DNA from 4 places in the Paenibacillus sp. JJ1722 genome. Region 3 is predicted to be linked to each of the others. Evidence: riboswitches for the same ligand, from Rfam matches in the RefSeq annotation. Region 3 holds a riboswitch; each other region holds the start of a gene.

Region 1 (7,381 bases), 2.1 Mb from region 3:
TTCAGGCAGATGCCCCGATTGAGCAATATCCGGCAGAAATGGTGCGTGAGCTCAACTATTCCTATATGAAAAAACCTCGTTCTGTTAAGCTGCTGATAAATTCCGTCCTGCTGGATGGTATTGACCCGGTGGTGCCGGTGATGTCTCTGGTGAAGAATGGCCCCTCTAATCTTAAAGACAAGAAGACAAATATTCAGGTCGATGGGCTAGCTGTATTTCGGAAAGACAGGTTAACAGGGATTATAGATAACCACCTCAGTCGATTCCTGCTTTTGGGTATGGAGCAAGCCAAGGAGACAGAAATATTTATCCACCCTCCCAAAGGTAGAGGCTACATATCTGTACACCTCATCGAAAATAATGTCCATATCAAGCCATATATTCGTGGGAACGATATTCGCATGACCGTTCATATGAACTGTAACGGGAATGTGAAGGAAAATGAGACGGATTTCGATATTTCCAACGAGGAAAATTTGAAGTGGCTGGAACAGCAGACAGCCGAGGAAATTAAGAGGGAGCTGGGAGAGGGTGTCAAGGTGATCCAGCAAAAATATCACTCAGACGTACTTGGTTTGGGCCGGGCTATTATTACGAGTCATCCGGATGAATGGGAATGGATTAAACCTCAATGGGATCAACTGTATCCCAAGGTGGAGGTCACTATAGATCCGGTCGTGCATATTGAAAATATCGGTGCGGTCACCAAACCATTCGGGGTCAAAAAGGAGCAAATCCAGAATGAATAAAGTATTTCTATTACCTTTATTGCTGGCTATGCTCTTCATGTATCTGATTGACCGCAAAAGTATTAGGGATGCACCTGCCGTCAATCGCTGGATCTCACGCGTATTGTATGTCATTAGCATTGGTGTCTGGATTTACGGAACATCAACGAAGAGCACTGTTTATGTGGCTACATGGCTGGCCCGTTTTATTGACATGTGGCTCCCCCCTACGTTGTAAATCGTGTAATGGATGCCTGCGGGCAAAAGGAGGATGTACCTGCATGAGACAGTTCACAACCAGACAAATCGTGCTGCTTGGTGTATTGATGGAGGTCGGTATTACCCTTGTACATGCTCCGGCGCAGGCAGCAGATTACGCGAATCAACATGCCTACTGGACCTGTGTAATTGCAGCTATCGTGCTATGCTTGCCGATCTGGGCCATGTTGAGACTCAAGCGGCGTTTTCCTGATCAGGACCTGATGCAGGCCATGGTGAGCTCTCACCCTGTGCTAGGACGTATGCTGCTTGCAGTCTACCTTATTTTATTTCTGATCATTTTTGCACGGGATTTGAGAGTTATCACGGATTTGGTGGAGGTTGTACTTTTGCCGCTGACTCCGATTGTTGTCGTATCTCTTATTTTGCTTTTGACTCTGGCGTTTATGGCCAAAGGCGGAATAAGCACCATCGTGAATATGACCGAGATTTTTGTACCTTTGTTGATTCTGACGCTGCTGACCATGCCGCTTTTTTTCGGGCGTAATATGGATTTTTCGGTATTGAGACCCTATTTACATCCGGAAGTAGATGGAGTGATCAAGGGCAGTTGGCGCATGCTGGGATATATGGCCGATATCATGATGGTTCCCTTTGTGATTTCTGGGAAGAGCTATAATGGGCGTAGTGCGTGGTATGGGCATTTGCTCGGAACCGCATTTCTGACCATGCTGATGTTGCTGTCGGAGTTGGTTATTGGTGTTCCTATCTTGTCCCGGCTATTTTATCCATCCTATGAACTAGTGCGTCAATTGCAGCTAACGGACTTTCTGGATCGGTTCGACTTGTTCGTGGCCGCACTGACTGTACCGACCTTTCTTACGAAGATTGGGGTTGACCTGTACGTTACCAGTTTGGCAGTAAAGCGTATGTTTGCCCATGCATGGGGAAGTCTGATGGTTTGGCCCGTAGGTTTGTTGGGTTACGTCTGTTCGTTTATGCTGTTCTCCAACATCGTGCAAATTTATGATTTCAGCCGGGAGTGGACCGCGGTGATGATCATTTTTTTTGTTATCATGCCCTTGTTGCTATGGATGTTGCTCCGACCCAAATCTAAAGGGAGAGGCGGAGATGATAAGGCATCTAACGGAGAGCGGGATAGCAGTAGTCAGAAAGAAAGCCAGCATGGAGGCAGAACAGGACACGACCACTTATAAGATTACTGTATTTATCGGAAAAGTAATTCTTATTTGTCTTTTACCCCTCTGATTGTATACTTGGTAGAAAGAAATACGACTTCTACAAGGGAGGCAACAGAATGGCACAACGCATGGCAGGTAAGAGAGTCGCTCTTGCTGGTCCCCGTAAAGCAGAAGAAATGGCGCTGCTAGTTGTGAAGATGGGGGGTGAGCCAGTACAGCGCCCGGCCCAGGGCACCGTTTTTTTGGATGATATCGAGCTGCGCAACGCTGTTGTATCGTGGGTGAAGCACCCTCCGGACTGGTACATCTTCACGACAGGTATGGGGCTGGATGCCCTGTTTGATATGGCAGAGGATATGGGCGTGGCCGAACAGATCATGGAGTTGCTGCAATCTTCCAACATTGCAGCGCGGGGCTACAAGACGGTCAATGGACTCAAAAAGCGTGGCTTTACGCCAGCAGTACGAGACGAGGACGGAAGTTTGATCGGATTGACAGGAGCTTTCGCCCCATACGATCTGAAGGGGAAGGAAGTACTGTTGCAACTGCATGGCGATCCAGCTCCACGGTTGGTAAAGTGGCTGGACGAGCAGGGGGCAGTGACCCGCCAGGTACTTCCTTATAAGCATATCCCACCTGAGGAAGCAAAATTGCAGGCGTTACTGGAGGATGTTATCCATCGTAATGTTGATGCTGTTACGTTTACAAGTGGTCCGCAAATCCGATTTTTGGCCCAATATGCCAGAGAGCAAAATCGAATCGAGGAGTTACTGGAAGCTTTTCGTGAGGATGTGATTGCTGTATCCGTAGGGAAGGTGACTGCACAGTCCATTGTGGAAGAAGGGATTGATCGAGTCGTGTTTCCAACCGAAGAGCGCATGGGCGCGATGATGGTGGAGCTGGGCAAATATTTTGAACATAACGATTCGGTGCATGGCTGTGGTCTGAAGATCGTGAATGGTCATTGAAATGAGATAGAAATTATAAATGCAGTATGCTAAAAAATGAACTTATATTTTGGGATACAGAGTAAAATAAAGATAAGGGCCTACGAGGTCTTTATCTTTTTTTGTTGGACATGCATCGACAAAGATTTTTGTTATAGCGAAAATGTTTATCTAATATAATGAATAAGTTTCGATGCATGATACTTAGGACAGGAGCTGAGACGTTAATGAATTCTATTTGCGTATTTGCCGGGTCCAGACCTGGACATTCATCGGTATATGTTGAGGCTGCAGGCAAGCTGGGGGAAGCCATGGCTCGCCATCATATCCGTCTGATCTATGGTGGCTCTAGCAGGGGGCTGATGGGAGAGGTGGCGGATGGAATGCTGGCGGGTGACGGTCAGGTCACTGGCATTATGCCCACCCTGTTATTTGATGCAGAGATCATTCATCGGGGAGTTACCGAATTTATTGAGGTAGCAAGCATGCATGAGCGTAAAGCGGCAATGAGCGAGATGGCCGATGCGTTTATCGCCCTTCCGGGTGGCTTGGGAACCTTCGAGGAGCTATTCGAGGTATTGTGCTGGGCGCAAATCGGGATTCATCGCAAGCCGATTGGGCTGCTGAATGTGAATGGATATTTTGACCCGTTAGTAGAAATGGTGCGTCATAGCGTGCAAGAAGGGTTTACCGGGGCTGAGCATCCAGCGTTATTAAGTATCTCTGCGGACCCGGACGAATTGCTACATATGTTAAAAAATAAAGCAGAGAACTTGAAATAAAGCGTTTTTCGTGCTTGCACAACTGATTGAGGCAAGGTTATGATAAGACCCATAATCAAATAGCGGACAGACAAGGTGCCTTTGCGGTTGAGCAAAGGGTAACAGGGAATCGGGTGCAAATCCCGAGCGGTCCCGCCACTGTAAGGAAGAGGATTTTTTAAAATGGTCACTCGTGAAAAACGGGGAAGACGAAAGAATCCGTTGATGCCAAGCCAGGAGACCTACCTTGATCTGTATGCACCGTTAACCTTCGCGGAGAGGATGGGTGTACGAAATCAGGAAATCAGGCACACGTTGCTTTTTCCATGTTGGCTAGAGGTTTGCGTGGATTTGAACGTGCAGCAGCGTTTGAAGCGTAAACAGTCAGATGGAAAACAACGGCAGGCTGGAGGAAGACAAATAGTGTCTTCTTACGCTGTTTGTTCGTCTGATGAGAGATGCGTACATAGAAACCCCATCCGGGCAGGATGGGGTTTTTTCGAGTTACACGATGTGCATAAATCATTGAAATAGATAGCATAGCTGCCCTGAAAAGGATGAATAGGAGGAGCACGATGAGCCCATTAGGAAAATTGCTGGTGATTGGATTTGGACCAGGAGATATGGAACATATCACAAAACGGGCGCTGGATGCGCTGGCCGAAAGTGAGGTCATTATCGGCTACAATACCTACGTTGATTTGATCCGTCCGTTGTTGAACGGACAGGAGATTGTACGCACAGGAATGACAGAGGAAGTGAGCCGTGCACAGGAGGCGGTTCGCCAAGCAGAGATGGGCAAGAAGGTAGCTGTCATTTCCAGTGGAGATGCGGGAGTCTATGGTATGGCAGGGCTGGTGTATGAGGTGCTGATGCAAAAAGGCTGGCGACGCGAGGACGGGGTTGAGGTAGAAGTCGTACCGGGGATCTCGGCTATTCAGTCCTGTGCATCACTGTTGGGGGCGCCAGTTATGCATGATGCGTGCACGATCAGTCTGAGTGATCATCTGACCCCATGGGAAACGATTGTGAAGCGCGTAGAAGCAGCGGCTTCGGCCGATTTTGTGATTGCATTATACAACCCGCGCAGTGGTCGGCGTACCCGCCAGATTGTGGAGACGCAGTCCATTTTGCTGCGTTACCGCGATCCGCAAACTCCAGTCGGGTTGGTGAAAAGTGCTTATCGTGAACGTCAGCAAGTTATTGTAACGACGCTGGAAGATATGCTGAACCATGACATTGGGATGCTGACGACTGTAATCATCGGCAATTCCTCGACGACAGTGTATGACGGCTTGATCGTGACTCCGCGCGGATATCAGCGCAAATACACATTAGATGCGACCGAGCAGGCACTCAAGCCGCACCAGCGTCTCCGCACGGAAGCGGAGCCGTGGTCGCTGGGCGCACAAGAGGATACACCGCAGGCAAGCGCAGCCCCGACTACGCCCGCTGGACCCTCCGCGAGCGGCGCTGCGGTTGCGACGCAGGCACGCCCGCAAGCGATGGCTGCCGTGCAGGCAACGAATGCTGTGCAAACCGGCGCAGCCCCAGCATCGCTGGCGGCAGAGGCACTAAGCCGCCTCGCTGTCGGCGGCAAGCTGCCTGGCGCAGCCAACGCTCGCTGGAGCGGGCAAGCGCCTACCGCCGAGAGCACCGCCGGAACGTCAGCGGTGGCCGGAGCGGGGGCTACGGCTGGAATGGCGACAGGCGGCTTTGGCAAGCCTGCGCTGTTTGAGGTGGGCGTTTCCCCGGGTGTGGGAAACAAGAAGTTCACCGCTCGTCAGATGGCGCTGCTCGCCGAGGTAGCGGGTGATGACGGCGAGCTGGAATACACGCCAGATCATCAGATCGTGCTGCGCGTGCCGTGTGCAGACCCCGAGGAACTGGTCGGACGGCTGCGGGATGAACGATTCATTGTCATGCCGATTGGCGATGTGTTTAAGGTGAAGGCGTGCGACTTCTGTAATATGGAGAAGGATGACGCTGTACCTGTGGCTGAGCATCTACAGGTTGTACTTGGCGGATTACAGGCACCCAAGGAAACGAGTATTGCATTGAACGGATGCGGTATGGCTTGCTATGGAGCGGTGCTGGAGGATATCGGAATCGTCTATCGCAAGGGAGGATACGATCTCTTCCTCGGCGGCAAAAAATTCGGCCGCAATGCTCATGCTGCTCAGCCTGTAGCGGAAGGAATTCCGGGTGATCAGATTACTGATATCGTGGAGAACGTCATTGCTGAATATAAGGAAAAAGGGCATCCGAATGAGCGTTTTCATAAATTTTTTAAACGTGTAGGTGTCGTTGCGGGTTTCCGGCATGAAGATGCACCAGCAACGGTAGAAGTGAATGCGGTTTGTGGTGATTAATGGAATGAAGGCCTGATGAACTGGATACAAGCATATATATAAAATAGGGCGTCATGCAGGTTATCCCTATTAAAGAGGAGGAAAAAACAGCAGTGGATGCAATATTGTTGGTTGGACATGGAAGTCGGGACCCGGAGGGGAACCAGGAGCTGCTGGAATTTGCACAGGCAGTGGCAGACCGGGTACCGGATATGTGCGTGGAAACCTGTTTCTTGGAGTTGGCACGTCCCAGCATTGCTGAAGGGATGCAAACATGTGTGGAGAAAGGGGCGACGCGTGTCGTTCTTATTCCGATTATCTTGTTCGCAGCGGTACATGCCAAAATTGATATTCCGATGGCTATTGACCGGGCAAAAGCAAAATATCCGCAGGTGGAATTTGTATACGGACGCCCGATTGGCGTTCACGAGAAAATCGTCAGCATTCTGCAAAGCCGCTTGAAAGAGGCCCGTCCGGTTGCGATTCCAGCGGGAATGAATAGCGCTGTAGAGGCATTTCCCGAGGTATCCGACGAAGAAACGGCGGTACTTGTGTTAGGACGCGGAAGTAGCGATCCAGATGCGAACAGTGACTTTTTCAAAATCACCCGTATGCTGTGGGAGCAGCTTTCTTATACGTGGGTAGAGAGCAGCTTTATCGGTGTGACGCAGCCTTCTTTTCCCGATGGATTGGAGCGTTGTGTACGATTGGGGGCCAAAAAGATTATCGTGCTTCCCTATTTTCTGTTCACGGGTGTGCTGATTAAGCGCATCGGAGAAATGACCCAGGAATTTGCCGAGGCTCACCCTACATTACAAGTGGAGATGGGCGGATATTTTGGTTTCCATCCCCAATTGATTGAACTGGTGCTGGAGCGAGCTAAGGAAGGCTTGTTTGGCAAGGTTACAGCCAATTGTGATAACTGCCAGTTCCGTCTGGAGGCGCAGGAGCACCACCATCATCACCACGATCACCATCACGATCATGATCACCATCATGAGCATGAGCACGACCATGAACATCATCATCATGCACATGAGCACGATCATCATGATCACCATACACACAGCCACGATCACACTCATGAGCATGTCCATGCTCACAGCCATGATGACCATGATCACCATCACGAGCATTCACATACGCCATCTGTAGTGAACGGAAGCGGGCAGG
Region 2 (7,381 bases), 2.0 Mb from region 3:
CCTCCGGGTTACCCAGTTCATTGGCAATCTCACTTTCGCTTTTGCCATTAACCAACCCGTAGTCAAAATGCTGGCTCAAATCACTAAGCAGCTCATTGCGTACCTCTGCAGGGAGAGGAGAAAGAAGCTGCTCTACCTCTGTAAGAAACTGTTTTCTATTCATCGGAATTCCCTTCCTCCAGTAGGCTTGCGACATGATGGACAAAATCATTCCATTCCCGCGTAAGTATTCTTGTATAATGGCTTCCAGTATCAGTCAGCCGATAATATTTGCGGGGAGGTCCCTCGGTCGATTCCTGTAAATACGTTGTGCAGTATCCTTCTGATACCAGACGGCGGAGCAATGGATATAGGGCTCCCTCAGCTACTTCAATATGACGGGAGACGGCTTGAGCCAACTCGTAGCCATAACGGTCTCTGCGTCCAATTAGAACTAGAACGCACAGTTCCAGTACCCCTTTTTTGAATTGGATGTTCACATTCACGAGCGGTGCTCCCTTCCTGGATGTTATCAATAATTCATAGGTGTCGTTCGGAATAAGGGGAAGAAACGTGTGTTTGTGCATAATTTGTCACGGGTACTAATTATAGAACAGTAGTCAGGTATAATTTAACATCATGTACTGATTAATGCAAGGTACTAAATTTTTAATAATAAAATATTTGTGCCAAAATGGGCAGATTTTCTTTCTTGGAGGCTTTATTGAATAGCGAATGTTGTAGAAAAAAGTATTTTTATTTGGAAATTACTCGAAATATGGCTGGGAGCACAAATAGGATGCTACTTTAATTTCATTCATTAAAATGATAGATTGTAAAGTATTCAATAGGGTTAAATATTACTTTTTATGAAGAGGTGGGTAAAGGGTGGATTGGAAACATTGGTATATGGAACTGGAACAGGATGATGAGTCTTGGGATGTATCTGAGGAGATTGTTCTGCGTGGTGTAGTACATCTTAATTTTTGCGGGCAGCCCTCGGAAGTAGAAGTCGAATTTATCGTGGGGGCTGACTCCGAAGAACAGGCACAGACTATAGAAGAACCTACACAGTTGCAAAAAAACACATGGGAGCAGTATATGGAATATTCGTCAGCTATTCATCCTCAAGTGTTGGAGTCCATACACCATCATTATGCTGGCATAGTGGAAAAGTACCGGAATGCTTACAGTATATGGGGAGAGGACCCAGATGAATATGCGCCTTATGTGGAGCGGCCGGAACAATTGCTGGATCGAATACAGCTTGTGTCTATACTGATTTCCGACTCATCGGCAAAGGATGAACTGTATTTGAATTTTAGTTGCTCCTGGGATCAAGAACATGGCTTAGGCGTACATATGAAGCAGATGAAAATGGAGCATATTCAAGGCGTTTATACATTATATGACCTAGAATAAATCCCCCTTCCCGGCTTTTACCAAAAAGGGCCGGAAAGGGGAATAGGATATGGTGAAATGATGGTGCGATTCGATACGATAAAAAGATTAGTTGGATACAGCCAATGCAGCCCGGGCTGCTTGAGCCGCTTGTACCATTAGTCGCAAGGCGGCGATAGATTCCTCCTTGGTGCGGGTTTTCAGACCACAGTCCGGATTAACCCAGAACAAATCTGATGGCAGTACGCGCAGAGCACGCTGGATCATGCTTAGCATTTCAGATACATCGGGGATGCGCGGACTGTGGATATCGTACACGCCCAGACCGATGCCCTTGTCGTATACCTGATCTTCAAAGCTGACAATCAGTTCTCCGTGACTTCGCGAAGTTTCAATAGATATGACGTCGGCATCCATATCGGAGATGGACTGAATCATATGCTGAAATTCGGAATAGCACATGTGCGTATGGATTTGGGTCGCAGGTTCAACGGTGGCCGTGGTCACAAGGAAGGCTTGAACCGCCCAGTCCAGATAGGCTTGCTGTTGTTCTTTTTTCAGTGGAAGCCCTTCACGAATTGCAGGCTCATCGACCTGAATCATGCCGATGCCCGCTTGTTCCAGTGCCTCTACCTCTGCCCGTAATGCCAGAGCCAACTGTAAAGCAACTTGACTACGAGGAATATCGTTACGTTCAAAAGACCAGTTCAAAATGGTCACAGGGCCTGTAAGCATTCCCTTAACAGGCTTGGAAGTTAACGATTGGGCGAATGCCGTTTCTTCCACGGTCATGGGCTGATCGAAGGAAACGTCTCCGTATATAATCGGCGGTTTAACACAGCGGGAGCCGTAGGACTGCACCCATCCGTTTTGCGTAAAAGCAAAGCCGTTCAGCTTTTCGCCAAAAAATTCAACCATATCGGTCCGCTCAAATTCTCCATGAACAAGCACGTCAATGCCAATGTCCTCTTGAATATCAATCCATTCCTTAATTTGCTGTTGGATGAACGCCCGGTATTGCTCGGCTGACCATTCTCCTTTGCGATAGTGCAGGCGGGCCTTGCGGATCTCGGCGGTTTGCGGGAAGCTACCAATGGTCGTCGTAGGCAGTGGAGGCAACTTCAGCTTATTTTGCTGAATCTCACGACGCTCGGCGAAAGGAACGCTGCGTGACAGAGGCTCTTTTGCCAACAGGTCGGCCAGATCGGCAGCTGTCTGTACGCGTGCCGCTGAACTGTTGAAACGGGCTACCGCATCCGCACTTTGCTCAAGCTTGGCGAGTGCGGAAGGATCGTGTTTGCCAAGTGCAGCCGTCAGGACGGCGATTTCCTCCAGCTTTTCATCGGCAAAGGCCAGCGCTTGCACCAGCTCCTTGTCCAGCTTGTGCTCTGCCTCCAGACTGACTGGCACATGCAGCAGACTGCATGATGGCTGTACGATAAGCTGTGCGGCAGTGGTTTGTTCTGCTAACTGACCCAGCAGGGCAGCCACAGCGTTCAGGTCGCTTCGCCATATATTGCGCCCGTCAATAACCCCAGCGCCCAGCGTTTTTCCTTTAGGGAAGCCATGCTGCAATATATGCTGAAGATTTTCGCCATCATCATACACAAAATCAAGACCCAATCCCTGTACCGGAAGTGCGGACAGACGCTCATAATGGTCCAGGCTGCCAAAGTAGGTTTGCAGCATTATATTCAAGGAGGGCGCAGCTTGAGTCAAAGCTTCATAGACTTCCTGAATAATGTCCAAATCCTCTGCCGGGAATGAGGTGGTTAGGACAGGTTCATCGATTTGGACCCACTGAACGCCTTCTGCCGCTAGTTCAGACAGGATACGGGTGTACAGTGGCAGGAAGCTTCGTACGATGGTGGCCAAATCCTTACGATCATAGCCTTTGGATAAGGTAACGAATGAATAGGGGCCGATGAGGACCGGTTTCCCATCAATGCCTAGTTCTTGTTTTGCTTCACGATAAGCCTGTAAGGGTTTATTTTCAGTGAACACCGGGACTGCGTTTGCCAATTCAGGAACGATGTAGTGATAATTGGTATTCATCCATTTGGTCATTTCACTGGCGGTTGCTCCCTTCTGTCCACGAGCGATCCCAAAATACACGGACAGAGGAACCGGACCTGCGGGACGATGGTTGAACCGTTCGGGTACCAGACCGAACATTACAGATGTATCCAGCATGTGATCGTAATAGGAGAAGTCTCCGACAGGAATGCGATCAATCCCCTTGTCACGCTGCTTGCTCAGATGCTCCAACCGTAATCTTTTCATCTCCGTCTGCAGTTCGCTTTCGTTAATGCTGCCGTTCCAGAAGCGTTCCAGTGCTTTCTTCCATTCCCGGTTTTCGCCGATACGCGGATATCCCAGATTACTGCTAATCAAGCCGGACAATTCAGGCCATTCAATAATGGACATGTACTTTTCCTCCTAGTGGGTAGCTGTTTTATTTTTACGTACCAAAAAAGGCATTCTTCCCCCAGAGTTAAAAATAAGTAGGGGAAAGAATGCCTCCGTGATTAAAAAATCAAAAATACGGCGACTGCTCTTAACACCTCCCTATCTTCCGTAGGTACTTGCGATGTTGTTAAAATAGGCAGGTCTCCTGACTTACGGATCATGACTCTCAGCATTCCTTCCCGGTCTGTGGACCAGTGGATATATGAACAGCTGAAAGTTCCCCGTTTACAGTGGCGGGACCGTGCCGGATTTGCACCGGCTTCCCTTTTAAGCCTGATCTGAATAGAACAGACACCTATCTCCAAGCTATGCGGTTAAGGTATGACGAATAATTATGCACTCGTATACTTGTTCACCATCATAAGTGAAACTTACAGGATGCGCAATAGAAACTCCAATGGAAACAGTTAGCTATATGAAAAAAAGACAAGCCTTACCCATGATGGGGACTTGTCTTAGATATATAGCATCTTGCCGGGTAAACTTCGCGTTAAGCCAATGAAACGGTATAGCCTGCCTGAATACTGGCTTTTACATCTACCAGACGCTGGTTGCGACTGCCCCGGAAGGGAAGGGTCAGGTCCTTTTGCTGTTCTACAAAACGACCATCCACAATCACATCGCACAAAAGCGCTAGCTCCTGTCGCTCCTGATCTGTGAGTAAATCTTCATAGACAAAGCCAGTATAAGCCCACACGGTTCGGTCGGGACAGGCCTCGCGGAAGTCACGCACAAATTGCGAGCATTCTGCTGCTGAGAAAAACGGATCTCCCCCGCAGAGAGTCAGTCCGTCCAACAACGGATTATCCATGATGTCACGAATGACTTCCTGTTGTCGTTGGGGTGTAAATGGCTCACCTGCACGGAAGCTCCACGACGCTGGATTAAAGCATCCGGGACAGGCATGACGGCAACCGCTAATAAACACGACAGTGCGCAGGCCGTATCCTTCGTTCAGAGATTCCGGAATGTAGCCACACAAATTCACTTATGTTTCACCCGGTCTCGAACTTCTGCCTGTTTTGCAGCATTAAAGCGAACGGTATAATCTCCTGTCAGATATCCGGTTACCCGACGTAAGCGCTGAAAGTGTGTATGCTCCTCATCTGTGCCGCATTGGGGGCAGCTTGTCCCGATAATCCCTTCATAACCACATTCCGTACAACGATCCACCGGGTGGTTGATAGAGAAATAGCCGATGTTCTGATGCAGCGCGTACTGAACAATTTTAAGAAACGCATCCGGGTTATTCCGCGCGTTACCATCCAGCTCGATGTATGAAATCGCACCAGCGTTGCAGAGGTTATGGAACGGAGCTTCCAAGCTGATTTTACGAGCAGCCGGGAGCGTATAATACACGGGAATATGAAAAGAATTCGTGTAATATTCTCGATCATTTACCTCAGGGATAATCCCGAAATCACGTTGATCCAGCAATGTGAACTTGCCCGACAGACCTTCGGCAGGCGTAGCGAACAATGTAATATTTAAATTGTGATATTCACTCATTCGATCGCAATACACGCGCATGGAAGTGATGATTCGCTGTGCCTCGCGGTATACGAAATCATCCTCCCCGTGGTGTTTCCCGTATAGTGCCTTCATGCACTCAGCCAGCCCGATGAACCCGATCGAAAGCGTACCGTGCTTTAGTACGCTTCCCACCTTATCATCTGGCGCCAGTTGTTCTCCACCTTCCCATACCCCTTCGCGCATCATAAAGTCCGAGGCTTTGGCCGGTTGGCTGGTCTGGATTTGATAGCGATGGATTAGGCCATCCACCGCAATGCGCATAACTTCTTCCAGTCTCGCATCAAAGCGATCACGGTCAGGTGTCAGGCGTTTGCCTGTGCAAATACCATACTCAATGCCAAGCCGCACCAGATTAATGGTATTGAAGGAGAGATTTCCCTTGCCACTCTGCCGGTTTCTACCGAAACGGTCAGAAATGGTGCGGGTACGGCAACCCATTGTCGCTATAATGGTATCCGGGTCATCAGCACGGTAAAAAGGCAAGTTGAAGGTGGCATCCACATTCACAAAATTGGGATACATCCGTCTGCTAGAGCATTCTACTGCCCGTAAGAACAAATCATAATTGATGTCGCCTTCTGCCTGGTTGATTCCCTCTTTGCATTGGAAAATATGCTGCGGAAAAATAGGAGTTTCCCCGCTGCCCAAGCCGCGAATAGTGGCCTCCAGCAGCGATTGAGTAACAAGCCGTCCTTCAGCAGACGTGCACATTCCGTAATTCAGTGAAGTGAATGGAATCTGTCCACCCGCCCGACTGCTCATGGTGTTCAGGTTATGAATGAGCGATTCAGCAGCCTGCCGGGTTTCCGTTTCCGTTTCTTCGCGTGCGAATGCGTATGAACGAGGGCAGACTTCTTGCAAATGGGGATTGGCCATATGTAGTTCGTCGTCAGACAGATGGGATTCTATCTCTTCCTCGAACAACCGAAGTCCTTTCCGCAGATGTTTGCGGAAGGACCGGGCAACGTATGGGGCAAGGTCCCAATCTATTTTGTTGGCGGAGACACCTCCGAATTGGCTGTTTTGCTGAGATTGGAAAATAATGGCGACCAGTGCCATAGCGGACATAATCGTTTGCGGTGTGCGCACAGAGCCGTTGCCTGTATTGAAGCCGTCTCGCAGTAAACGACCAAAAGGGATAAAGATACAATTCGTAGTTCCGAGCGCATATTGGTCCAAATCGTGAACATATACATATCCGTGGTCAATCGCGTTCGTCAGTTCAGGCGGAAGTACCCGCAGGCGCGCATACCATTTGGCATACTCGGACCCAAGCTTGCTCATTTTGCCGCTGAACGATTCTCCATTCAAATTTGCATTCTCCCGCAGCATGTCCAGATCTTGTGCCCCAATGACCCGCTCGCCGATGTCGTATAATTGATGTTCCTCCAGCACCTTCATCGTAAAACCCTCCATATAGTAAAATATATATATTTTTCACAAAAACAACATATTGATGATATCTTGTGTTAACCAATTGTTTCGATCTATATATTGTATATACGTATACATTGAGAGTATGTGACTATTGTCACATTGGTAGGAGCGGGCAGCATAAAAAAGCCAGATACAGAGTAAGGGACACATCCGCGGATATGCACCTTACTCTATATCTGGCCATCGTAGTTGCGATGAAAATGATAGGCTTGCGAGTACATAGTATATGATCTTGGGATATTGTTTTGGGAAGGTTTAGAGTAGCTTTTTCAACTGGGACACCCGGCCTTGGGAAATATCTAGCATTTCGGCATATACTTTTTGTGGCAGGTTCGGGTGTTCCTGAATCAGCTTGCGTAGCTTTTTTACCATTTCACCTTGCTGCACTCTAGATTGCTTGGGTTGCCAGGTTGTATTGGTTCGGGTCGGCTTAGAATCTTCTTGAGCCTGGATAGCATCGGTGCTTGTGGCATGCACATTTTCATCGGTCTTTAATACCTGGATGCACTCTGCGCAAATAAAGCTGTCGCGAAAATAAGTTAAATGATCCACTGCGCCGCAA
Region 3 (7,381 bases):
GCCATGACCATAACCGTTTTACGATCAAATTCAGGCTTATCCACTCCTGTAATTCCTGCTAGCTGAATGGCCACACTTTCCAACTTTCCAAGACTTCCCGGTGGCTTTGTTAATTGGTCCAAATGAGCTGAAGCTGCCGAGGCCGCCACCCCATCCGGCTGGGCAATGCTATCGATCAGCTGACGCAGCTTGTTGTTCATAACTTCCACTCCCTGCTCTTTTTAAGTGTGTTTCATCGTTTATTTAATCTGCTGTATCCGAAGCACTCCTGCGCAGCAAGAGCTGCGGCACACCGCTATCGGGATGCGGAAGCATCACAGGCTCAACACCGTATACTCGTCGAATCCGATCCTCGGTTAATAACTTCGATGAAGCTCCCAATCCTTCAACCATTCCATCTTTGAGTACAAGCAAATCTTCGCAAAATTGGGCTGTCAAGTTAAGATCATGCAAGACCGCAATAATCGTCACACCCGTTTCTTGGCGCCAATCTGCCAACAGTTCCATAAATTCAAGCTGATAGCGCAAGTCCAGATAGGTCGTAGGCTCGTCCAGCAGCAATATTCGTGGCTCCTGCACCATTACTTTTGCCAAAGCTACACGCTGTCGCTGTCCCCCACTCAAGCGGTCCAATGCTCTGTCCGCCAGCGTGGTAAGACCCAATCGCTCTAGCACGCGATCCGTGATCGCCTCCACATCAACACCCTTTTCCCTGCCTAGCCAGTCCTGATGAGGAAAACGTCCCATTTCTACGACTTCCCTGACGGTGTATCCCACTGGAGGAAGCCCTTCCTGTTGGAGTACGGCTATGAGTCGGGAAAGCTCTTTTCTGCTGTAGCTACCGACCTTTTTGCCATAGATATGAACGTTTCCCGAAGTTGGCTGATCTACACCGGAAAGCAAATGCAGCAAGGTGGATTTTCCACTGCCGTTCGGACCAATAATCCCCCACCAAGTTCCTTCGTCGACGCTCCAGCTTATATTCTTTAACGCATGGAACTCTCCATAGGCACGTGTTAGACCCGCTACCTCTAACGCCCGATCACGTACCTTCTGTGATTCACTTTGTTCTGTCACAGCATTTCCCCCCTGCGCAGCTTCTTGTTCCGGTACAGGAGATATGCGAAGAACGGTGCCCCAACAAAGGCCGTCATCACGCCCAGAGGAATTTCCGTGGGGGCTAACAACGTGCGAGCCGCCGTATCTGCCCAAGCCATAAAAATAGCTCCACCGAGCGCAGATAATGGAACAATCATCCGGTAATCAGGCCCTGTCACCAGACGAATGATATGCGGTACAACGAGTCCCACAAAGCCAATCACTCCACATACCGAGACAGCGGCTGCTGTCAGCAGCGTGGAAATGATCAGAACAGATAGCTTCGTCGCATCTACATGAACTCCCATGTGAGCCGCCTGACGTTCACCCAAAGCCAAAATATTCAGCACACGTGCCCGGTTCCATAGAAATACCAGTCCTATGACCACATAAGGTAAAAGGATTCCTGTATATGACCAACCGCGCAGGCTAAGACTTCCCATCGTCCAGTACAATATTTCATTGACCGTCTCCTTCGACATGGCTGTCAGAAAGGAAACAACCGCCCCCAGAAAGGATTGCATCACCACACCCGACAAAATGAGACTTTGTGTCGGAATTTTTCCACCTTCCCGTGCCAACGTCAGCACCATCCACAGCGTCAGCATTCCGGTCGTAAATGCCACTAGCGGCAGCGTCCATATGCCAACAAATGAAAATTGAAGGCCCCAATAAATCAGTACTGCCGCTCCTACCGAAGCCCCCGAGGATACCCCCAGTGTATACGGATCAGCCAAAGGATTACGCAGCACACCCTGAAATCCGGCTCCCGCCAGCGCCAGCGCTGCTCCTACCAACATTCCCAGTAACACTCGTGGCAATCTGACCTTCAAAATAATTTGCTCTGAGGATGTATTCCAATCCGGTGTAAACGTATCGCCTAACCATGGAAGGTGGTTAACCAGAATGCCCGTGATCTGGCTGACCGGAAGCTTGGCCGAGCCGATGCCAAGACAGAGCAGCAGCGTCAGTAACAGCAGGACAAGACCTGTTCCTCCAAAGCCGATCAGTTTACGGTTCATTTGAAAATTTCAGGATACACGCCCTTGGCCACTTCCTTGAGACCTTCCGTTACACGTGGACCCGGACGACTGATCAAATTATCATCCACGGCAAACACCCGGTTGTGGCGAACAGCCGATATTTGATCCCATCCACTGCGAGCTTTAATAATTTCGCCGAGCGTTTGACCAGTTTTGTCGTCCTTGACACTTTTGCTGTACAAAATCACGTCAGGGTTCGCAGCAATAATATTTTCCTCACTAATTTGGTACCACCCCTTCTGCGTGGCGCCTACATTTTCGCCGCCCGCCAACGTAATCAGCTCGTCCATAAACTCGCCTTTACCAACTGTCCAGCCTGGTGAAAACTCGACGTATACCCGCAGCTTCTGCCCTTTACCGATATTTTTAATTCCTTCTTTCACTTCAGCTACATCTGCTCTCATCTTGTCGGTCACCGCTCTTGCTTCTTTCTGATGATCGGTGATTTTCCCATACAATTCGATGTTAGCCATGACATCTTCAACTGTCTTCGGTTCCGTTTTAAAAATCATAATTCCCATGTCGCGCAGCTTGGTCGTAGCCTGTTCACTAAGTGATATCCCTGCAAAAACGACTTCCGGGTTCGCAGCAATGATCGCCTCTTCGTTCGGTTTCATAATACCGCCCACTTTAGGCTTTTTCGTAGCTGCTTCTGGGTAATCAGAGTAGTCGGAGACGCCAACAATTTCCTTATCCAGCCCGATGGCGAACAGCGCCTCGGTTTCTGCCGGGGAGACGGAAACGATTTTATCCGGCGCTTTTTTGAATGTAAATTCCTGTCCTGTTGCATCCTTAACTGTGAGTGGGTAAACTGTTTTGCCCGGAGGCTCTTGTGCGGTTACGGTCTGTCCCGGCTGCTGTGAAGAATTCTGGTTCTCTTTATTTTCAGCATTTTTCCCATTAGCTCCACATGCACTCAGCACAACTACCAAAATCAGAACCAATAGACCTGTTGTCCAAACCTTTATTTTTTTTCCTGCCATGATTTGCACCCCTTCATAAAAAAATCGTTAAGAGCGTTACTTGAGCATCATCAGATATCTTCTAAATCCAGCCTTCTTTTCCTATCAAAAAAACCCCGCATCCTCATATCAGGACACAGGGGTCACGTTAGCGCAGATCGTGCGCAGGCGGCAGCTTCTTTCCGCACGGACAGTCACTGCGAACACGTCATCCTTTCCTCGAAGGATTATGGTGACAGGCGGACGGGCAGGTATCCTGACTTATGGTAAAATGCATGTCCTGAAATTCTTTCATATGCTTAGTAGCACATAAAGCAGGACTAACGGGCATGTTTCCATTTACAGTGGCGGGACCGCGCCGGACTCACACCGACTTCCCTTTTAACAGCGCAGGCAAGGGAAACCATAGTTTCATCACGCTGCGCCGACCTCGTCTGCTGGATATTTGATGTAGTGGTAGTCAAGCCGTTCTTTTACTTGATGATTATAGGTTAAAAAGAGGCGGCTTACAACCCAAACAGCCTCTTTATCCGCTGGTGTCTAACCTAATGAGGAAGCATTTCTGCTATGTAATTGTGCCGTCCTGCCAGCCTCAATTGAATCCTAAATGCTTCTCCCGGCTTCGGATTCAAACTCCAAAAATCATGGCCCGGTATCAGCATGCAAGCTAACTGACGAATTACGCCACCATGCGTAACGACCAAAACAGAGGGTGGCGCAGCAGTCAAATCCATGGGTTGAACTTCCATAGCAACACGCCATTCATACAGAGAGTCAAGAAATTTCCGTAGACGATTCACAAAATCTGCCCAAGACTCTCCTCCAGGAGGGGTTATCCGTTGCGGCTCATCAATCCAAGCGCGATACAACGACACATCCTTGAGCATGTCATACGTTTTTCCATCCCACTCACCAAAATGAAGCTCTCGCAGACGTGGTTCCATCATAGGAGACATAGTAGATAGGGAACCTCCAGACGTCAATTCTGATTCCGGCACAATGATCTGCAAGGTCTGGCGACATCGCATTAAATCGCTGCAATAGATTCGAGCAAAGGACTGCCCTTGCAATTTTTCTTGCAAAGGCTTTAATTCCTGCTCTGCTCCCGGTAGCAAACCTAAGTCGGAGTGTCCTAGATATCGACGTTCCTTGTTCCATAAGGTTGTGCCGTGACGAACTAACACGAGTTCCATGTCCCAATGCAGATCTTCTTTAGCATCATACGGCACCTTATCCTCCTGTGAGTTCGGACTTTGTGCGTATTCTACTGTCCTTTTTGCTGCTATATCTTGTTTCAAGATCATGTCACTTCCTGCTCGATCATTATTCAGTGTGTCACTCCTCACCGCACCCATCCCAAGGCAAAACAACCTACGGCTCCTAACAAACACAATCCTACAAACATACTGGACACGGCGAACATCAGCTGGATCGTATGCCGTATATCTTTCGACTCTAGCGGTCGTATCCAATCGCCCATGTATGCACGAAAGGAGCGCACGCCATGATACACATTATAACCTCCAAGACGAATCCCCAGTGCACCGGCAACAGCCGATTCCGGGAAGCCACTGTTCGGGCTTGGGTGCAGACGAGCGTCTCGCTTGACTGTGCGCCAGCTTCTTGCAGCATCTCGCTTGTACATCCACGCCGCTACCACAAGCATTGCCGCTGTCAGGCGTGCCGGAATGTAGTTAGCGACATCATCCAGACGTGCTGAAGCCCAGCCTAAATGCAGATACTTTTCATTTTTGTAGCCAACCATGGAATCGAGCGTATTCACAGCACGATAAGCCAGCGCCAAGGGTGCTCCCCCGATCAAGGCATAAAAAAGCGGGGAAATAATCGCGTCCACGATATTTTCAGCGACCGTTTCGACAGTACCGCGTACAATCTCAGGCTCATCAAGCTGTTGCGTATCCCGCCCAACTATCATGCCCAGCTCCCGCCGTGCCGCAGCCAGGTCATCCGCCTGCAACGCTCGGTATACTGCCATTCCTGCGTCCTTTAGTCCTTTGGAAGCAATCGTGGTCGCAATCAGCACCATTTCTACGCCGACAGACAACCACGGATGAATCCAGGCAAGCAAGTGCAATAGCGCCCAGGCGAGCGTAAAGGAGCCTCCCGCCACAATGAGTGGAAGCAGTATACCCGCACGTTTCAACCCCCGGTCACTTCGGGCCTGGCGGCGAATCGCTTTTTCCAATGCTGAAATGGCACGTCCCATACCGATGACTGGATGTGGCAACCACCTCGGGTCACCGATCAGCCTGTCCAAAAGATAGGCTGCCAGGATAATCAAGCTAACTGTCACGCCGCTGCTCCTCCTCCAGCACTTCACCCAATACAGACAGCAGCCTGTCGTTGGCTTCTGCATCCTTGACCGCAATTCGAAAATGGCTCATCGTCAGTCCCGGATACATAGCACAGCTACGTATAAGAATTCCGCGTTGTCCAAGCGCCTGCTGAATCGCCGATGCGCTCCACGTACCCGGCGCCCTTGCCAGCACGTAATTGGCTTCGCCGGGAACAACACCGCAGCCCCATTCCGCCAAGGCGGTCAACAGGCGGTTGCGCTCCGTAGCAATCAGCTCCTGTGTTTGGTGCTCATATGCTTGCCCACTTCTCAAACACGCCTCCCCAGCCAGCAACGCCAATCCATTCACACTCCAGGTCACCTGTTTGGCCGTCATTCGCCGGATATAATCTGGATGAGCAATCGCATAGCCCAATCGCAAGCCAGGAATGGCATAAAATTTGGTCATTGACCGGATCAAAATCACATGAGGATAACGATCCAGCACAGGCAGTAGTGAGATTCGCCGTTCCAGCGGGATAAAATCAATGAATGCTTCATCCACCACCAGCACGGTACCCGTTTTGCCAGCCGCTTCTGCCAGTTCGCACAGCTCCTGCTTACCATATTGCACACCGTTTGGATTATTCGGCTGCCCAAGAAACAAAACATCTACCTGCTCCATGAGCTGAAGGATGTCCTCCACGTCCGCCTTCCATTGAAGCGAGGCCTTCCCGTACACCCGGTTGACCTCAGCTCCGAATGTGCCAGCCAGCTCCGCATATTCTGAAAAACACGGCTCCACTGTACCCACACGCTTAGGAGCCAGTCCCAATAGCAGGAGCGCCATACTTTCAGCCGCTCCGTTTCCGATACTTAACGACTCCGGTGGAACATGCAGTCGCCGTGCGAGCATATTTTTAAAATTCCGATGCCCAGGATCTGGATAGCGAATCACAGTGTCAAATGAGTGTTGCAGCGCCTCAAGCACCTCCGGTGGTGGACCAAGCGGATTAATATTTGCACTAAAATCTACAAAATCCGCAGCAGCTCCGCCGAATGTCGCTGCAGCTGTTTCCCTGTCCCCGCCATGACCGTAAACCTCTATCATTACCTCTCATCCTTTCCGGCCGTTTCCAATCATTTAGCTCCATTATGAGGCTGCTTTTTGCGTCCCGTCAATGCAAATGAGCTTTTGTGTACATGGCTCACTTGGGTTACAATAGAAGGAGGCACACATAAAATTACACAGTTTGTATATACGGAGGAATGGACATGCTGTTCATCGACAACCAGGGCATACACGATCCAGCCATTAATCTTGCCATTGAGGAGTACGCGCTCAAGCATCTTCCGCTGGACGACAGCTATCTGCTGTTTTACATTAATCAGCCTTCTATTATTATAGGCAAGCATCAAAATACCATTGAAGAAATCAATGCCGAGTTTGTCAGAGATAACAATATTCAAGTCGTTCGTCGCCTGTCCGGCGGCGGTGCTGTATATCATGACCTCGGTAATTTAAATTTCAGCTTTATTACCAAGGATAACGGGGAGTCCTTTCATAATTTCCTCAAATTTACGCAACCCGTTATTGATGCTCTGCGCCAAATGGGAGTAGAAGCTGAAATGACAGGCCGCAACGATCTGCAGGTCGGAGAACGTAAAATTTCAGGAAACGCCCAATTTGCCACACGCGGACGGATGTTCAGCCACGGTACATTGATGTTTAACCTGAATCTGGACAATGTGGCTGCATCGTTGCATGCCAATCCCGAAAAATTCAAATCCAAAAGCACTAAATCCGTCCGCAGTCGCGTGGCTAACATCAGCGAACTGATGGACCGTGAGATGACCATAGAGCAATTTCGCGAGGAACTGCTGCGTTTCATATTCGGTGCAGAATTGGATCAGGTACCTCAATATAAGCTCACCGATACCGATTGGGCCAAAATCCATGAAATATCCAAAGAACGCTACCA
Region 4 (7,381 bases), 1.8 Mb from region 3:
GGCGCAGCATTGGTCGGACTTACGGATATTGTTAAGGAAGCAGGAGCGGAGTTGGCCGGGGTTGGCTGTGTGATTGAGAAGAGCTTCCAGGAAGGTCGTGGACTGTTGGAGCAAAGAGGCATTGCCGTACGTTCTCTTGCGCGTATCGCTTCCATGGCACCAGGCGAGGTTCATTTTATAGAGGAAGCTGGCGTGGTGATTCCTCCCGTTAAGGAGAATGTGGGATGTTAAGTAAACAAAAGTTATTCGCGCTGGGCTTCCAGCATGTCATGGCGATGTACGCTGGAGCAATTGCTGTACCTCTAATTGTAGGGGGAGCATTGCACCTGACACCAGCCCAGATGGCTTATTTGGTGGCTGCCGATCTGTTCACTTGCGGGATTGCTACGTTATTACAGATTATGGGCACACGCTTTTTCGGTAGTAGACTGCCTGTCATTTTAGGCTGTACGTTTACGGCAGTAGGGCCCATCATCGCGATTGCTTCGACCTCAAATTTAGCGACAGCGTATGGTGCAATTATTTTGTCTGGTATATTTGTGGTGTTAGCAGCACCGTTGTATGGCAAGCTGCTACGCTTTTTCCCCACGGTGGTTACAGGTTCGGTCGTTACGATTATCGGTCTATCCCTTATTCCGGTGGCGATGAACAATGTAGCAGGGGGCCAGGGCAGTTCGGACTTTGGACAGCCACGTAATTTACTGTTGGCGTTAGTCACACTACTGGTTATTCTGCTTGTGAATCGGTTGGCAAAAGGCTTTTTGCGCTCGATTTCCGTGCTTATTGGTTTGTTCGCGGGCACAGTGGTTGCTTATGGAATGGGAATGGTGCATTTTGCTCCCGTGGCGGAGGCCTCATGGGTGAGTGTTGCACAGCCGTTTTATTTTGGTAAGCCAGAGTTTAGCATTATGGCAGTTTGTACGATGATTATCGTCAATATTGTCAGCATGGTCGAGTCAACGGGCGTTTATCTGGCAGTAGGCAAAGCGATTGATCAGAAGGTGGAGCAGAAGCAGATCGTCAATGGTCTGCGTTCCGAAGGACTTGCGATTATGCTTGGGGGTATTTTTAACGCGTTTCCTTATACAGCTTTCTCGCAAAATGTTGGTTTGATTTCACTCACGCGCGTCAAATCGCGAAACGTTATTTTTGCTGCGGGCGGTATCATGGTTGTTCTTGGTTTGCTTCCTAAGCTGGCTGCCTTAACGACAGTGATTCCTAACGCTGTGCTGGGCGGGGCGATGATCGTCATGTTCGGCTCGGTCGCTGCATCAGGCATGTCTATTTTGTCAGAAGTGGATCTACGGAAAGAAAGCAATCTGCTGATCGCAGCATGCAGCATTGCCGTGGGCCTAGGCTCTGCCGTTCTGCCGCAAATGTTCGACCAGCTGCCGAGCTTTGCTAAAATGCTGTTGCAAAATGGCATCGTTTCGGGTTCGATTACAGCGATTGTCTTGAACATCGTTTTGACAAGAAAACAGGGCGAACCGGTCAAAAGCGTGACGGTTCAGGAGGTTCCACAGAAGGTTTGATGATTAGGAATAAATAAACCCTTGCCGTCTGGGGACATATAGATATTGACCCTGTCCGACTGTGCAGTGGCGCTAAAGTTAACTCTTAAGTTGATTTATTTACTAGAGGAATTTGCTAGAGTAGTGGGCGAGGTCGTGGTATAATTTACCTTATGGATTTTGAATAGTGGTGGATGTTTTCGGACTACGGTGCAGCTTCCCGAAAGGGGGTGAAGCCGATGGTTACACTTGTGTCGTGCTACGATGTGGTGCGTTGGATGGTTACGTTACTAAGCCTGGTGTTTAGTATTCGTAAACTTTATCGCTGGCTACGTCGAAAATTTCGGAACAAGCGAAAACCCACCGCGTAATTAGGTTGGCCCCTAACGGTGGGTTTCGTTTGCATTAACATTTAGTTATGCAGCGCGCCGTGGTGGTGATCCACAGCCTTTCAAGTCCTAAGAGTCTTTGCCGTTGGCGCGGCGAAGACTCTTTTTAGTATACGGACACGATGATTATCTATATACCTAATTTTAGCACGTTCATTTCGTGCACGCAATGAATAGACATCACCTTCATTCTCGCCACATCGTTCAAATTTAAATTATTGTGCAGCATTTATTGACAAGCCTGTGACAACAAAATAAGATCGTAATGGAAAGAAATAAAGGAAGAAAACAGGTGTGAGCCGGACGACTCTATGTACGAGGTTTTGTTGAGACCATGTAGATGGTTGTTGAGCGTGTTCACTTAAAAGGGAAGTTCGGTAGATTCCGACACGGACCCGCCACTGTATACAGGCATCAGCAGGATACTGCTGGAGCTTTCAGAACAGCCACTGGAACTGTGAAGAACCGGGAAGGCCTGAAAGATGCGCCTGGAGTCAGGAGACCTGCCTGTTTTGACATCACTGTCAGACCCACGGGATGCTGGGGAGGTGGTTAGGCGTGCTGCATACGGAATGTCTGAAACCGATCCGATCCCTTCTATGTTTTTGGAGTTGGCTTCGAGGTGAGTTTTGACATTTTATAATGAAAGCATTTCTGACTGCTGATCAAGTGGTCCGGAATGCTTTTTTCGCGTTTTGCGTTAGGTTTATATGATTTTACAAGATAGAGGGGGATTCATTGAATGATTAGCAATCGTAGCAGGCGTTCATGGTTGATATGTACAGGGGTGATGCTGTTGCTGGCAGTTATGGCTCTTTCGGGATGTGCCAGCAATAAGACGTCGGATAGCTCCGGCAAGGGTGAAAACGCGTCAGCACAACAAACAGCGACAGATAAAAAGCTGGTAATGGCGTATACATGGAAACCGTCAGGCGTTGACCCGCACGGAGATAATAGCTGGGATGTGATGCGATCCGGTGCAGGTGAGACACTGGTACGTTTGAATGAAAAGCTGGAGCCTGTGGCTTGGCTGGCAAAGGAGTGGAAGCAGGATAGTCCTACAGTTTGGACGTTCAGCTTGCAGGATAAAGTCACTTTTCATGATGGAAAGAGTATGGATGCAGCAGGTGTAAAAGCGTCTTTGCTGCGCTCTATCGAGAAAAGCCATCTGGCGAAGGATTTACTGAATGTGAAGTCCATTGATGTAAGCGGCCCGCTGGCTTTGAAAATCACGACAAACCAGCCGAACGCGGCGCTGGTGTCCAATCTAGCTGATCCATCGACAATTGTACTGGATGTGGCATCGATGAAAGATGAGCAGAGTTACCCAGCGATGACAGGCGCCTTTAAAATCAAAGCGTTCAACAAGGACCAATCGTTGGTCGTAGAGCGTTATGACGGATATTGGGGCGAGAAGGCACGACTGGCTGAAGCGACGATGAAGTTCATTACGGACGGGAATTCGCGTCTGATGGCGCTGCAATCCGGCGAGGTGGACGTAGCGACGGATATTCCGGTTGATAATGCAGAGGTACTGAAAAAGAATGACAAGCTACAAGTGCTGTCGGCTCCCTCCTTGCGCACCCATATGATCGTGTACAATATGGAATCGCCAGTATTCAAGGATGCGGCGAACCGTAAGGTGGTGGACAGCCTGATTCCACGCACATCGATTGTGAGCGCCGTCATGAGGGGCTTCGGTACGGAAGCAAGCAGCCCATTCCCGAGCATTCTTCCCTTTGGTAAAGTTGAGCGTAAAGCGCTGGGGGGAACGGCAGAGCAGCTGTTGACGAAGGATGGCTGGCAGAAGGACGCCCAAGGGACATGGACTAAGCAAGGCAAGCCGTTCGAGGTTACGCTGCTGACTTTCCCTCAGCGTCCGGAGCTCTCTGTTATGGCTGAGGTCATCCAAAGCCAATTGCTGAAAGAGGGAATCCAGGTCAAGATTCGCAAGGTGGAAAATATCGACGAGGCGTTGACCAAAAACGATTGGGATTTTGCAATGTACAGCATGCTTACTGCTCATACAGGAGAGCCGCAATATTTTATGGACATGTTTTATTCTTCGAAAAGCGAAGCCAATGTAAGCCGGTATAGTTCCAAACCGCTAGAGAGTATTCTTAACAGCTTGAAGCTGGCGAAGGATACAGCGCAGCGTAATGCTGTGACACTACAAGCGCTGGATATCATCAATGCGGATTTGCCACAGTCGTTCATTGTGCATCCTGATAATGTGTTTGGTGTGAAAAAAGGGGTGGAGGGTTTTACACCCCATCCGATCGAGTATTACTACATTACAGCGCAATCTGATATTACGGAATAACGAGCTGCGTATCCTATGATTCGTTTTATACTGGAACGTGTGGCGCAGCTGCTCATCATTGTATTCGTTGTATCCACGCTGACTTTTGTACTGATGCGGCTCGCTCCTGGTGACCCTGCTACTATTTTGCTCACCGCGCATAATGTCCCTGCCTCTGAGGAGGCGTTGACGACGCTACGGCAGGAACTGGGCTTAAACGAGCCGCTTCATATTCAATATGTGAACTGGCTGCGAGATGTGTTCACGGGGCATTGGGGCACCTCGTATGTATCCAAGGAATCCGTGCTAGCCGAACTATGGAACAGACTGCCTGCTACTGTGGAGCTAGCTGCTGCGGGCTTTGCCGTCATGACGGTGCTTACGCTGGGGCTGGGACTGGCTGCCTCGCTAAAAATCAGCGGCCCACTGGATCGTCTGGGCAGGCTGTTTGCCCTGCTGGGATCGTCGATTCCCTCTTTTTGGCTTGGTTTTCTGTTGATCTATCTATTCTCCGTTCGCTTGGGCTGGCTCCCATCCATGGGAAGGGAGGACTGGACACATCTAGTGCTCCCAGCGCTGACTCTTGGCGCAGGTTTGGGAGCGGTGCAAGCCCGTGTACTGCGCGCTCAAATGCTGGAGCTGGGTGACCGGAATTTTGTGAAAGCAGCGAAGGCTCGAGGCTTTTCACGTATGCATATCCTGTTTTTTGAGATATTTAAGCATGCGGTTCTGCCTATGATTACACTGCTAGGTACCAATCTATCATTTATGCTGGCAGGTAATGTCATCGTCGAGACCATTTTTTCATGGCCGGGGTTAGGTAAGTATTTTATAGATGCGATTACCCAGCGAGATTATCCGGTGATTCAGGGGTATGTTATTTTTGCCGTATTTTTAATTGTAGGTGTTCAGTGTTTGGTGGATTTGGTCCAGACGGCGATAGATCCGAGGCTACGTTTGCGTTAAGGGGGAAGCTGAAAATGAAAAAGATACGGCTTTCCTTTCAAGGGAGCTTGCTGGCAGGAGGCGTACTTTTTGGTCTGATCGTGCTGCTTGGGTTATTGGCTCCATGGGTCGCTCCTCATGATCCTCTTCAAGTGGATCTTTTGAACCGTCTGGCACCACCCAGTCGGAAATATCCTTTCGGTACGGATCATCTGGGTCGGGATGTGCTGTCACGGCTAATTTACGGGATTCGGACGAGCGTGCTAATCGCATGTGCAATTACTGTAGCTACGTTGTGCTTCAGTCTGCCTATAGGGTTGCTCATTGGTTATGTGCGTGGACGTGTAGATCAGCTGATCATGCGGGGAATCGATGGCGTATTGGCTTTTCCTGATATTATTTTAACGGTGGCAATTGTGGGCATTTTGGGCCCGGGTTTTGTTAACATGACCCTTGCGATTATTGCGGTACGGTGGGCGGGCTATGTCCGGTATATCCGTAGTCTGGTTCAAAAAGCCTGTCAGGAGGACTACGTTCGGTATGCCCGTTTATCCGGCAATTCACACGTACGTATACTGAGACGTTATGTATTGCCACAAGCGTTGCCACAGTTGTTGGTTTATGCGGTATGGGATATCGGACGCGTGGTGCTGATGATCGCTGGGCTATCCTTTCTTGGACTGGGTGTACAGCCACCCAAGCCAGAGTGGGGCGTGATGCTGCATGATGCAACCTCATATTTTCAGGTGGCTCCGCATGTCATGATTTTCCCGGGCTTAGCGATTATGCTATTCGTACTTGCCTGCCAGCTTTTGGGCGACCGCTTTTCGGAAAAGGGGGCGGCCAAATAGTGGGAGATCAAATAGCCCTTGGGGGCAAGGATACGATAGAACAAGTGGCAGGGCGAAAACCGTTGTTACACGTGGAACATTTGGAAATCTGCCGCACAGGCGTAGGAGCAAGCGGAAGTGGGAGCAAACCACTGCTGCGGGATGTGAGCTTTTCCATATATTCAGGGGAGATTGTGGCCCTGACCGGACCGAGCGGATGCGGCAAGAGTCTGACCGCACACGCAATCGCAGGCATGCTGGAGCCAGGTATCGGTGTTACGCAAGGGCGTATCTACTATAACGGGGAAGACATTCTCCCGTTCCAGGAACGGCGCTGGCAAAGGCTGCGCCGAGAGGATATTGCCCTGCTCATTCAACAATCGCTGAGCGGGTTGAATCCGATCCGGACTGTCCGCGCCCAGCTGATGGATACGCTTAGACTGCACGGGCGGCGTCGGATGCCGCACGACCAGATGGAGCCGGGGCACGCTGGTGCTGCCCCATCCCACACTGCACCGCAGCAAGTCCACCCGCTGAGCGTGCTGCCACGGATGCGGCAGATGCTGATCCGTGCCATGGAGATAGCCAGAGGAGGCGCTACTCCAGTGCGGGAGGCCTATTTGCGCTCTCTGCTCCGCAAGGTTGGGTTTGCAGATCCTGAGCATATTTTGTCGTCATATCCTTTTGAACTAAGCGGAGGCATGTGTCAAAGGGTGCTGCTGGCTGCAATGTTAAGCTCAGGTCCGAGCCTCTTTATTGCCGATGAGCCTACTACGGCGTTGGATGTTATCAACCGCGACAAGGTTTTGGCATTGCTGCAACAATTGAGAGAAGACTTTGATCTCACCATATTGTTGATTTCACATGATCGCCAAGGTATGAGCCGCATAGCAGATCGAGTGTTGGAGATGAGCCCGGAAGGAAGGATGCACCAGTGATGCTGGAATTGAAGAATTTGACCAAAGCATACCCTGTCCGCAAACGGAGAAAAGGCTGGTTCAGCACGCAAGATAGCGAGCAGGCCGTGAAGAAGGTGAGTCTGGAGTTACGGCAGGGGGAGTGTCTTGGATTGGTTGGAGAAAGTGGAAGTGGCAAAAGCACGCTGGCACAATGTATTCTAGGGCTGGAGTCGTTGACCTCAGGGGAGATTTGGCTGGATCATCAGCCTATACATTTCGAAAAGACGAAGGACGTTCAGCTGTACAAGCGAATCCAGTTGGTTGCACAGGATTCGTCCTCCTCATTGCATCCTCGTATGACCATTCGAGATATTTTAATGGAGCCGATCCACAACTATTTTCCTGAGCTAAAAGCGCAGGCGCTGGATATTTGTCTGTCTCTATTGGAATCAGTAGGAATGGAGGCTGACAGTCTGGAAAAATACCCAGCACAGCTGAGTGGCGG

Evidence for each region. A riboswitch is a leader RNA that binds a small molecule or an ion and turns the genes downstream of it on or off. The one in region 3 is predicted to bind cobalamin.
Region 1: it holds a riboswitch for cobalamin, as region 3 does, so the genes downstream of both, cobJ (precorrin-3B C(17)-methyltransferase) here and ACM1ND_RS07125 (ABC transporter substrate-binding protein) in region 3, are expected to answer to the same signal.
Region 2: it holds a riboswitch for cobalamin, as region 3 does, so the genes downstream of both, metE (5-methyltetrahydropteroyltriglutamate--homocysteine S-methyltransferase) here and ACM1ND_RS07125 (ABC transporter substrate-binding protein) in region 3, are expected to answer to the same signal.
Region 4: it holds a riboswitch for cobalamin, as region 3 does, so the genes downstream of both, ACM1ND_RS26320 (ABC transporter substrate-binding protein) here and ACM1ND_RS07125 (ABC transporter substrate-binding protein) in region 3, are expected to answer to the same signal.

Annotation. Positions count from the first base shown of each region.
Region 1 covers NZ_CP182500.1:5,656,830-5,664,210, reverse strand. The annotation lists gene ACM1ND_RS25185 (Ger(x)C family spore germination protein) at 1-749, shown strand, start outside; gene ACM1ND_RS25180 (hypothetical protein) at 742-966, shown strand; gene ACM1ND_RS25175 (GerAB/ArcD/ProY family transporter) at 1,010-2,164, shown strand; gene ACM1ND_RS25170 (uroporphyrinogen-III synthase) at 2,266-3,117, shown strand; gene ACM1ND_RS25165 (TIGR00730 family Rossman fold protein) at 3,324-3,878, shown strand; cobalamin riboswitch at 3,935-4,122, shown strand; gene cobJ (precorrin-3B C(17)-methyltransferase) at 4,433-6,229, shown strand; gene ACM1ND_RS25155 (sirohydrochlorin chelatase) at 6,322-7,381, shown strand, end outside.
Region 2 covers NZ_CP182500.1:5,684,968-5,692,348, reverse strand. The annotation lists gene ACM1ND_RS25310 (DUF1700 domain-containing protein) at 1-163, opposite strand, end outside; gene ACM1ND_RS25305 (PadR family transcriptional regulator) at 156-485, opposite strand; gene ACM1ND_RS25300 (DUF6985 domain-containing protein) at 868-1,401, shown strand; gene metE (5-methyltetrahydropteroyltriglutamate--homocysteine S-methyltransferase) at 1,489-3,807, opposite strand; cobalamin riboswitch at 3,967-4,163, opposite strand; gene nrdG (anaerobic ribonucleoside-triphosphate reductase activating protein) at 4,340-4,837, opposite strand; gene ACM1ND_RS25285 (anaerobic ribonucleoside triphosphate reductase) at 4,834-6,783, opposite strand; gene ACM1ND_RS25280 (AbrB/MazE/SpoVT family DNA-binding domain-containing protein) at 7,075-7,381, opposite strand, start outside.
Region 3 covers NZ_CP182500.1:1,616,242-1,623,622, reverse strand. The annotation lists gene cobT (nicotinate-nucleotide--dimethylbenzimidazole phosphoribosyltransferase) at 1-200, opposite strand, end outside; gene ACM1ND_RS07135 (ABC transporter ATP-binding protein) at 244-1,077, opposite strand; gene ACM1ND_RS07130 (FecCD family ABC transporter permease) at 1,074-2,120, opposite strand; gene ACM1ND_RS07125 (ABC transporter substrate-binding protein) at 2,117-3,124, opposite strand; cobalamin riboswitch at 3,332-3,526, opposite strand; gene ACM1ND_RS07120 (histidine phosphatase family protein) at 3,649-4,407, opposite strand; gene cbiB (adenosylcobinamide-phosphate synthase CbiB) at 4,446-5,417, opposite strand; gene cobD (threonine-phosphate decarboxylase CobD) at 5,407-6,510, opposite strand; gene ACM1ND_RS07105 (lipoate--protein ligase) at 6,675-7,381, shown strand, end outside.
Region 4 covers NZ_CP182500.1:5,911,694-5,919,074, reverse strand. The annotation lists gene ACM1ND_RS26330 (xanthine phosphoribosyltransferase) at 1-231, shown strand, start outside; gene ACM1ND_RS26325 (nucleobase:cation symporter-2 family protein) at 225-1,532, shown strand; cobalamin riboswitch at 2,222-2,426, shown strand; gene ACM1ND_RS26320 (ABC transporter substrate-binding protein) at 2,643-4,223, shown strand; gene nikB (nickel ABC transporter permease) at 4,239-5,168, shown strand; gene nikC (nickel transporter permease) at 5,183-5,998, shown strand; gene ACM1ND_RS26305 (ATP-binding cassette domain-containing protein) at 5,998-6,915, shown strand; gene ACM1ND_RS26300 (ABC transporter ATP-binding protein) at 6,912-7,381, shown strand, end outside.